Blastochloris tepida: one gene and its partners. The protein of the gene in region 3 interacts with the protein of the main gene of each other region in a pairwise test. Links are inferred from orthologs where the notes say so. Each region holds a gene or a part of one and is shown on either strand. Other genes may lie near its edges. The genes, in order: BLTE_RS15780, BLTE_RS09250 and BLTE_RS16555.

Evidence for each region.
Region 1: the proteins of BLTE_RS16555 (region 3) and BLTE_RS15780 interact in binary tests that used the Escherichia coli proteins (3 or more experiments, as listed by UniProt). The link is inferred for Blastochloris tepida from one-to-one orthologs.
Region 2: the proteins of BLTE_RS16555 (region 3) and BLTE_RS09250 interact in binary tests that used the Escherichia coli proteins (3 or more experiments, as listed by UniProt). The link is inferred for Blastochloris tepida from one-to-one orthologs.

Annotation. Positions count from the first base shown.
Region 1 is NZ_AP018907.1:3,481,769-3,485,263, reverse strand. Bases 154-3,495 are described here. They hold BLTE_RS15780 ([protein-PII] uridylyltransferase), read right to left. Parts: upstream 3,168-3,495; coding sequence 354-3,167; downstream 154-353. Other genes in these bases: mutS (DNA mismatch repair protein MutS), read right to left, coding at 3,221-3,495. Outside these bases: BLTE_RS15785 (lytic murein transglycosylase), read left to right, coding at 1-45.
Region 2 is NZ_AP018907.1:2,010,523-2,013,486, reverse strand. What follows is about bases 85-2,895. They hold BLTE_RS09250 (two-component system sensor histidine kinase NtrB), read left to right. Parts: upstream 85-839; coding sequence 840-1,952; downstream 1,953-2,895. Other genes in these bases: ntrC (nitrogen regulation protein NR(I)), read left to right, coding at 2,057-2,895; dusB (tRNA dihydrouridine synthase DusB), read left to right, coding at 85-819. Also shown: more of dusB, read left to right, coding at 1-84; more of ntrC, read left to right, coding at 2,896-2,964.
Region 3 is NZ_AP018907.1:3,663,199-3,666,087, reverse strand. Bases 150-2,885 are described here. They hold BLTE_RS16555 (P-II family nitrogen regulator), read right to left. Parts: upstream 1,819-2,885; coding sequence 1,480-1,818; downstream 150-1,479. Other genes in these bases: tesB (acyl-CoA thioesterase II), read right to left, coding at 2,152-2,885; BLTE_RS16560 (ammonium transporter), read right to left, coding at 150-1,452. Also shown: more of BLTE_RS16560, read right to left, coding at 1-149; more of tesB, read right to left, coding at 2,886-2,889. UniProt on the Escherichia coli protein: Involved in the regulation of nitrogen metabolism. Regulates the activity of its targets by protein-protein interaction in response to the nitrogen status of the cell.

The DNA of each region.
Region 1 (3,495 bases), 180 kb from region 3 along the record:
TATCCGACGCCCGAATTGCTGTCGGCGCTGGAGGGCCGGCGATAGAGCATTTTCCGCAAAAGTGGATACCGGCTTTGCGAAAGAAAATGCGATAAGACAAGAACTTAGAGCATCCGCCGGCCGGGCGCTGCGTTCCTTCCCTCTCCCCTTGCGGGAGAGGGTGGCGAGACCGAGCAATGCGAGGTCGAGCCGGGTGAGGGGTATGTACCGGTGAACGCAGGAAGATTTACCCTCACCCGCCTCGCGATCCATCGATCGCTCGGCGCCCTCTCCCGCAAGTGCCTGCGCCCGAGCACGCGCAAGCGCGCCCCGGGTGGGAGAGGGAAGAAGGCGCCGGGTGAGCGCAGATCGCGTCACATCGTGCGGGTGCGCGCGGACCCTTCGTCGCCGGCCGGCGGCGCCAGCACCGAGATCAGCGCCCGCTTGATCGCCGCCTGACGCTGGGCGCTGGTGATCGGCGCGCCGGTGAGGTCGGTGACGTAGAACACGTCCACCACCTTCTCGCCGAAGGTGACGATGTGGGCCGAGCCGATATTGAGGTTGAGCCGCGACAAAGTGGCGGTGAGATCGTGCAGCAGGCCCGGCCGGTCGAGCCCGGTGACCTCGATCACCGTGAAGCGGTTGGACCACTGATTGTTGAGCGTCACCTCGGGCGGCACGTCGAACGCCTTCTGGCGCGTCTTGGGCGCGGCGCGGCGCACCATCGCCGCGGTCAGCGGCACGTCGCCGGTCAGCGCCTTCTCGATGGCGTCGCACACCCGGCCGACGCGGCGGGTCTCGTCGGTTTCGTCCGGGAATTCGCGCGAGATGGCGATGGTGTCGAGCGCCAGCCCGTCGGTGGTGGTGTAGATCTGGGCATCGACGATGTTGGCGCCGGCCGCGGCGCAGGCGCCGGCGATCACCGACAACAGCCGCGGATGGTCCACGGCCAGCACGGTCACCTCGACCACGCCGGGCCGGCCGGCGAGGTCGAACTTGGTGGCCGGCAGCCGGCCGGCAGCCTCCGACTCTCGCACGAAGAGGGCGTGCGACAGCTTGCGGGCGAGATCGACCTTGAGCCAATAGTGCGGATAGTGGCGGGCGATGTAGGCCTCGATCTCGGTCGAGGTCCACTCCGGCAGCGCCGCGCGGAACAGATCCTGGGCGGCGGCGACGCGCTCGCTGCGGTTGACCTCGGAGAAGCCGCCGGTCAGCACCGGCTCGGTCTCGTAATAGAGCGTGCGCAGAAGCTGCGCCTTCCAGGAATTCCACACCCCCGGCCCCACCGCATGGATGTCGGCGGTGGTGAGCACGGTGAGCATCTTCAGCCGCTCCAGGCTCTGCACCACCCCGGCGAAGGTCTCGACGGTCTTGCGGTCGGACAGATCGCGCGACTGGGCGATGGTGGACATCGTCAAATGATGCTCGACCAGCCAGGCCACGGTGTCGGTCTCGGCCGGGGTGAGGCCGAGCCGCGGGCAGAAGCGCCGCGCCACCCGCGCCCCCAGGATCGAGTGGTCCTCGGCGCGGCCCTTGGCGATGTCGTGCAGGAACAGCGCGATATAGAGCAGCTCGCGGTTCTGGATGCCGGCGAACAGCTCGTTAGCGAGGCCAAGCGAGGGATCGGTGCCGCGCTCGATGGTCGACAGCACGCCGATGCAGCGGATCAGATGCTCGTCCACCGTGTAGTGGTGGTACATCGAGAACTGCATCAGCGCGACGATGCGGCCGAACTCCGGCACGAATTTGCCGAGCAGCCCCACCTCGTCCATCCGCCGCAGCACGGTCTCGGGATCGTTCTTCGACACCAGGATGTCGCGGAAGAGGCGATTGGCCTCCTCGTTCGCGCGCAGCGCGTCGTCGACCAGCCGAAGCTGGCGGGTGATCAGCCGCATCGGATCGGGATGAAAGGCGAGGTCGTGGCGGTCGGCGAGCCAGAACAGCCGGATCAGATTGACCGGGTCGCGCTCGAACACCTCGTCATCGACGATGCTGATGCGGTTGTGGTCGACGATGAAGTCGCCGGTCTCGCCGAGGCTGCGGCGGCGGCGGGGGATCAGCCGCTGGACGAAGCGGTTGAGCACCGGCAGCGACTTCGCCTCGTTCTCCTCGAGCTGCGAGCAGACGATGCGGGTGAGATCGCCGACGTCCTTGGCGATCAGGAAGTAGTGCTTCATGAAGCGCTCGACGTCGCGCTGGCCGGGATGCTCGGTGTAGCCGAGCCGCAGCGCCATCTCGCGCTGGACGTCGAAGGACAGCCGCTCCTCCGCCCGCCCGGTGAGGAAGTGCAAATGGCAGCGTACCGACCACAGGAAGTCCTCGGCGCGGCGGAAGGTGGCGTATTCGGCCTTGGAGAACACGCCCTGCTGCAGCAGGCCCGCCGGCTCGCGCACGCGGTAGACGTATTTGGCGATCCAGAACAGCGTGTGCAGGTCGCGCAGGCCGCCCTTGCCGTCCTTGACGTTGGGCTCGACCAGATAGCGCGAGGCGCCGACCCGGCGGTGGCGCTCGTCGCGCTCGGCGAGCTTGGCGGCGACATAGTCCGACGCGGTGCCGGACACCACCTCGCGGTCGAAGCGGGCGACCAGATCGTCGTAGAGCGCGCGGTCGCCGCAGACGAAGCGGGCCTCCAGCACGGCGGTGCGGATGGTGATGTCGGCCTTGGCCTGGCGGATGCATTCGTCGATCGAGCGGGTGGCGTGGCCGACCTTCTGGCCGATGTCCCACAGCGTGTAGAGGATCGACTCGGCGACGCTCTCGCCCCAGGCGGTCTGCTTGTAGGGCAGGAGGAACAGCAGGTCGATGTCCGAGCCCGGCGCCAGCAGGCCGCGGCCATAGCCGCCGGTCGCCACCACCGCCATGTGCTCGGAGGTGGAGTGCTCGTCCGAGCCGTAGAGGGCCGAGCCGACATGCTCGTAGAGAGCGCGAATCAGGCCGTCTTCCAGGTCGCTGAGGCGGGCGGCGCAGGCGCGGCCCTCGCCGTCCTCGGTCAGCCAGATCTCGGCCTGACGGCGGCCGTCGGCCAAGAGCTGCTTGGCGCGCTGCACCACCGCCATCTTGAGCCCGGCGGGGTCGTCCCGGAGGCGGGTGGCGATGGCGTCGAGATCGGCGGCGAACGCCGCCTCGTCGAAGATCGCCTCGAACGGGCGCGGACGCTGGACACGGCTGCGGGCTGGGCTTCGCGGCATGGCACGGGGATAGCGGACCGCAGCGGCGCTGTCATCCGGAGATACCGGGGGCGTCACGACGGGCTGCGGGCCGCCGCCTTGAGACGGTAAAGCGCCTCCAGCGCCGCCTTCGGCGTCAGGTCGTCGGGGTCGAGCCCGGCCAAAAGCTCGGCCACCGGGTCGGGGGCCGGCGCGGGCGCTTCGGCGGCCTTGGGCCGCACGGCGGCGAACAGCGGCAGGTCGTCGGCGAGGCGGTGGATGGGGGCGCCGCGGTCGCCTTTCTCCAGCTCGGCCAGCACGGTCTTGGCACGCGCCACCACCGAGGCGGGCAGGCCGGCGAGCTTGGCGA
Region 2 (2,964 bases), 1.7 Mb from region 3 along the record:
GAGGGCGGCCTGCACGCGGTGCAGCTTGCCGGCCGCGAGGCGGGCCAGCTTGCCGCCGCGGCCGAGCTGGCCGAGGGCGCGGGCGCCGACCTGATCGACCTCAATATGGGCTGTCCGGCCAAGAAGGTGACGGGCGGCGAGGCGGGGGCGGCGCTGATGCGCAATCTCGACCATGCCGAGCGGCTGATCGCGGCGGTGACGGCCCGCGTCGCGGTGCCGGTCACCGTCAAGATGCGGCTCGGCTGGGACGAGACGAGCATCAATGCGCCCGATCTGGCGCGGCGGGCGGAGGCCGCAGGCGCCGCCGCCGTCACCGTGCATGGCCGCACCCGCCGCCAGTTCTATTCCGGCCGCGCCGACTGGGCGGCGATCAGCCACGTGAAGGCGGCGGTGACGATTCCCGTCATCGCCAATGGCGACATCGCCTCGACGGCGGATGCTCGCGCCGCCCTCGCTGCCTCCGGCGCCGATGGGGTGATGGTCGGCCGCGCGGCCCAGGGCCGGCCATGGCTGCCCGGCCGCATCGCCCGCGAGCTTGCCGGCGGCGCGCCGGCCGCCGATCCGCCGCTGGCCGAGCAGCGCGACGTGCTGTTCGATCTGCACGAGGCGCTGCTGTCGCATCATGGTCGCGAGGTCGGGCTCAAGGTGGCGCGCAAGCATCTGGGCTGGGGCCTCGCGGTGGCCGCGGCGACGGCCGGGGCCGCGCCGGACGCGGCGGCCGACTGGCGCCAGCGCGTGCTGACCGCCGCCGAGCCGGCCCGCGTTCGCGCATTGCTGGCGGATGCCTTTGCCGCGTTCGCCTGGAAGGAGGCCGCATGAGTGCCGCCGAAAAACGCAAGATGGCCGATCGCACGGGGGGCTTCACCGGCCCCGAGGTCGTGCTCAACGCCCTGCCGCACGCGGTGATCACGGTCGGCGGCGACGGCGACATTCTCGATGCCAATGTCGCGGCCGAGGCGTTCTTCCACGTCTCCAAGCCGATGCTGCGCCGCCATCGCCTGAGCGACCTCGTGCCGTTCGGCAGCCCGCTTCTGTCGCTGGTCGAGGACGTGCGCGTGCGCCGCTCCCCGGTCGCCGAATATCGCGTCGATCTCGGCACGCCGCGCACCGGCGAGCGCGTCGTCGACATCTACGTGTCGCCGATGCCCGAGGATCCGGGCAGCGTGGTGGTGATGCTGCAGGAGCGCACCATCGCCGACAAGATGGACCGCCAGCTCACCCATCGCGGCGCCGCCCGCTCGGTCACCGCGCTCGCCGCCATGCTGGCGCACGAGATCAAGAATCCGCTGTCGGGCATCCGCGGCGCGGCGCAGTTGCTCGAACAGTCGGTGGAGGATCAGGACCGGGCGCTGACCCGCCTGATCTGCGATGAGGCCGACCGCATCGTGAAGCTGGTCGACCGCATGGAGGTGTTCGCCGACGAGCGGCCGGTCGATCGCGAGCCGGTCAACATCCATGCCGTGCTGGAGCACGTCAAACGCCTCGCCGTGTCGGGATTCGGACGCAACATCCGCTTCGTCGAGGAGTACGACCCCTCGCTGCCGCCGGTGCTGGGCAATCGCGACCAGCTGATCCAGGTGTTCCTCAATCTGGTGAAGAACGCGGCCGAGGCGATCGGCCCCGAGGCCACCGACGGCGAGATCCAGCTCACCACCGCGTTCCGGCCCGGCGTGCGCCTCACCGTGCCCGGCACCCAGACGCGCATCGGCCTGCCGCTGGAGTTCTGCGTGCGCGACAACGGTCCGGGCGTGCCGTCCGACCTGCTGCCGCATCTGTTCGACCCGTTCGTCACCACCAAGCCGACCGGAACCGGCCTGGGACTTGCATTGGTGGCGAAGATCGTCGGCGACCATGGCGGGATCGTCGAGTGCGACTCGCAGCCGCGTCGCACCACCTTCCGCGTCCTGATGCCGATCTACACTGGCGGCCGTCCGGCCGCCGCCCGCCGCTAGAGCCGCGTCCGAGCATATCGGATCAGGCCCTGGATCCTTGTCTTGTCGCGTTTCGTGCGCAAACCGGTTTCGACCGCTGCGCGATACGCTCGAGGGAGTTTTCGATGCCCGCCGGCAGCATTCTTGTCGCTGACGACGACGCCGCGATTCGGACAGTGCTGAATCAGGCGCTGTCGCGCGCCGGATACGAGGTGCGCTCCTGCGGCAACGCCGCGACGCTGTGGCGCTGGGTGGCCCAGGGCGAAGGCGACCTCGTCATCACCGACGTGGTGATGCCGGACGAGAACGCCTTCGACCTGCTGCCGCGCATCAAGAAGGTCCGCCCCGAACTGCCGGTGGTGGTGATGAGCGCGCAGAACACCTTCCTCACCGCCATCCGCGCCTCCGAGCGCGGCGCCTACGAATATCTCCCCAAGCCCTTCGACCTGAAGGAGCTGATCGCCATCGTCGGCCGCGCCTTGGCCGAGCCGAAGGGCGGCCGCAACGCCGAGGATCTGGGCGAGCCGACCGACAATATTCCGCTGGTCGGCCGCTCCGCCGCCATGCAGGACATCTACCGGGTGCTCGCCCGGCTGATGCAGACCGACCTCACGGTGATGATCACCGGCGAGTCCGGCACCGGCAAGGAACTGGTGGCGCGCGCGCTGCACGATTACGGCAAGCGCTCGTCCGGCCCGTTCGTCGCCATCAACATGGCGGCGATCCCGCGCGACCTGATCGAGTCCGAACTGTTCGGCCACGAGAAGGGGGCGTTCACCGGCGCCAATGCCCGCTCGTCCGGCCGCTTCGAGCAGGCCGAGGGCGGAACCCTGTTCCTCGACGAGATCGGCGACATGCCGATGGAGGCGCAGACCCGCCTGCTGCGCGTGCTGCAGCAGGGCGAATACACCACGGTCGGCGGCCGCACCCCGATCAAGACCGACGTGCGCATCATCGCCGCCACCAACAAGGACCTGCGGCTCCTGATCCAGCAGGGCCTGTTCCGCGAGGACCTGTTCTTCCGCCTCAATGT
Region 3 (2,889 bases):
GTAGGCGCGCTCGCCGTGATCGACGAGGTCGAGGCCCTCGCGCTCCTTGTCGGCGGTGACGCGCAGACCGACGGTCCAGTCGATCAGCTTGAGCAGGACCAGCGAGCCGAAGCCCGACCAGCCGAGCGACACCAGCACCGCCTTGGTCTGGGCCCAGACCTGGGTGGTCATGTCGTAGGCCGCGGTCTTGCAGACGCCGTCGGGGTCGCAGGCCGTGTAGTCGACGATGCCGGCGCCGCCGAGGCTGGGGTCGACCAGCACGCCGGTCAGGATGGCGCCGACGATGCCGCCGACGCAGTGCACGCCGAACACGTCCAGCGCATCGTCATAGCCCAGCGCGTTCTTCACGCCCGAGCAGAAGATGAAGCAGATCACGCCGGCGATGACGCCGAGCACGATCGAGCCCATCGGACCGGCGAAGCCGGCGGCCGGGGTGACGGCGACGAGGCCGGCGACCGCGCCGGTGACGATGCCGAGCAGCGAGGCTTTACCCTTGACCGCCCATTCGACGAACATCCAGGCCAGCGCCGCCGCCGCGGTGGCGACGAAGGTGTTCATCACCGCGAGGCCGGCATAGGCGTTCGACTCGAGGTTCGAGCCGGCGTTGAAGCCGAACCAGCCGACCCACAGCAGCGCGCCGCCGATCATGGTCATCGCCAGCGAGTTCGGGGACATCAGCTCGCGGCCGTAGCCGATGCGGCGGCCGACCAGGAGGCACGCCACGAAGCCGGCGATACCGGCATTGATGTGCACCACGGTGCCGCCGGCGAAGTCGATGGCGCCGAACTGGTAGATCAGGCCGGAGTCGGCGAGGACCTCGTCGAGCTTGGCCTGGGCGGCAGCCTTGGCGGTTTCATCGGCGGCGTCGTGGACGGCCTGCGCAGCCGCGGCGACCGCGTCCGGGCCGGCCCAGTACCAGACCATGTGGGCGATCGGGAAGTAGATGAAGATCAGCCACAGCGGCACGAACAGCGCCACGGCCGCGAACTTCATGCGCTCGGCGAAGGCGCCGACGATGAGCGCCACGGTGATGGCGGCGAAGGTCATCTGGAAGGCGGCATAGACCAGTTCGGGGATCGCCACGCCGACCGAGAAGGTGGCGGCGAGCGATTCGGTGGTCACGCCCGACAGCAGCACCTTCGAGAACCCGCCGAAGTAGGGGTTGTCGCCGGTGAAGGTCATCGAATAGCCGAACAGCGCCCACATCACGCAGGCGACGCAGACGCAGTAGAAGACCTGCATCAGCACCGACAGCATGTTCTTGGAGCGGACCAGACCGCCATAGAACAGCGCCAAGCCCGGAATGGTCATCAGCAGGACGAGGATGGTGGAAATCAGCATCCAGGCGGTATCGCCCTTGTCCACCTTCGGTCCGTCGGCCAGCGCCGGACCGGCTGTCAGGAGCATCACGGCGAGAGCCGGAAGCGCCCGACGCAGCATGGAGACCGTCATTTCAATCAACTCCTTGCAGGACGAAGCTCACAGAGCGTCGGTGTCGGTCTCGCCGGTGCGGATGCGCACGGCGTGATCGAGCGAATAGACAAAGATCTTGCCGTCGCCGATCTGGCCGGTCTTGGCCGCCCCGGTGATGGCGTCGATGACCTTGTCGACCTGGCTGGTGGGGACGGCCACCTCGATCTTGAGCTTGGGCAGGAAGCTGACCGCGTATTCGGCTCCCCGATATATTTCCGTGTGCCCCTTCTGGCGGCCGTAGCCCTTCACCTCGGTGACGGTCAGGCCGTGCACGCCAATGCCGGTGAGGGCATCGCGCACCTCGTCCAGCTTGAACGGCTTGATGATCGCCGTGACGATTTTCATCGGTCGATGTTTCCCGCTGTTGCCAGCCGCCGAAATCGCGGCCGGGTGACTATCGTGTCGGGTGCTACCGCACGAAGGCGCGTTTCCCCCGTGGCAAACCCGCGAGGGGAGAATCAAACCTCGTGCCAAGCGCGGCGCGGCGCGCAGCGCGCTGACATTCAAGAGGAAACCGGTTTGGAGAGCTATGCCTTGACGGCCTGCCGGTGGCATTTGCTTAAAAAATAAGCAAATGCACTCGCTTTGGGGTGCCGAAGACCGAGTCGCCCGCCTAAAAACTAGGCAGCCGCAATTCATCCGGTTTCCGAGCGGCGAACGGATCAACCGGAAGCCGTTTCAGTCCGTCCGGCGCTGGCGCACCAGGCCTTCCTGCGCCACCGAGGCGACGAGCTGGCCGTCGCGGCTGAACACCAGGCCGCGGGCAAGGCCGCGCCCGCCCGAGGCGTTCGGGCTGTCATGGGCGTAGAGCAGCCAGTCGTCGATGCGGAACGACCGGTGGAACCACAGCGCATGGTCGAGCGAGGCGGGCAGGATGTCCTTCTCGAACACCGTGCGCCCGTGCGGAATCAGCGCCGCATCGAGCAGCGTCAGGTCGGAGGCGTAGGCGAGGATGCAGCGGTGCAGCACCGGATCGTCCGGCAGCGTGTCGGTGATGCGCAGCCAGATGTGGAAGCGGCCCTCCGCCTGCCGCTGGCCGAGATAGCGGCCGAACTCGACCGGGCGAAGCTCGATCGGCCGCTCGCGCTCGTAATAGGCGCGCACCGGATCGGGCATCATCGGCAGCACCCGCTGCTTGATGTCCATCTCGCTCGGCAGGTCGAGCGGCGGCGGCACCACCGGCATCGCCATCTGGTGGGTGAAGCCCTCCTCGTCGGCGTGGAACGACACCATGGTGGCGAAGATGGTCTGGCCGTGCTGGATGGCGTTGACCTGCCGCGTGGTGAAGCTCTTGCCGTCGCGGATGCGCGCCACGCGATAGATGATCGGCACCGCCGGATCGCCGGGCAGCAGGAAATAGGCGTGCAGCGAGTGCGGCATCCGGTCCTCGACGGTGCGACACGCCGCCACCAGCGA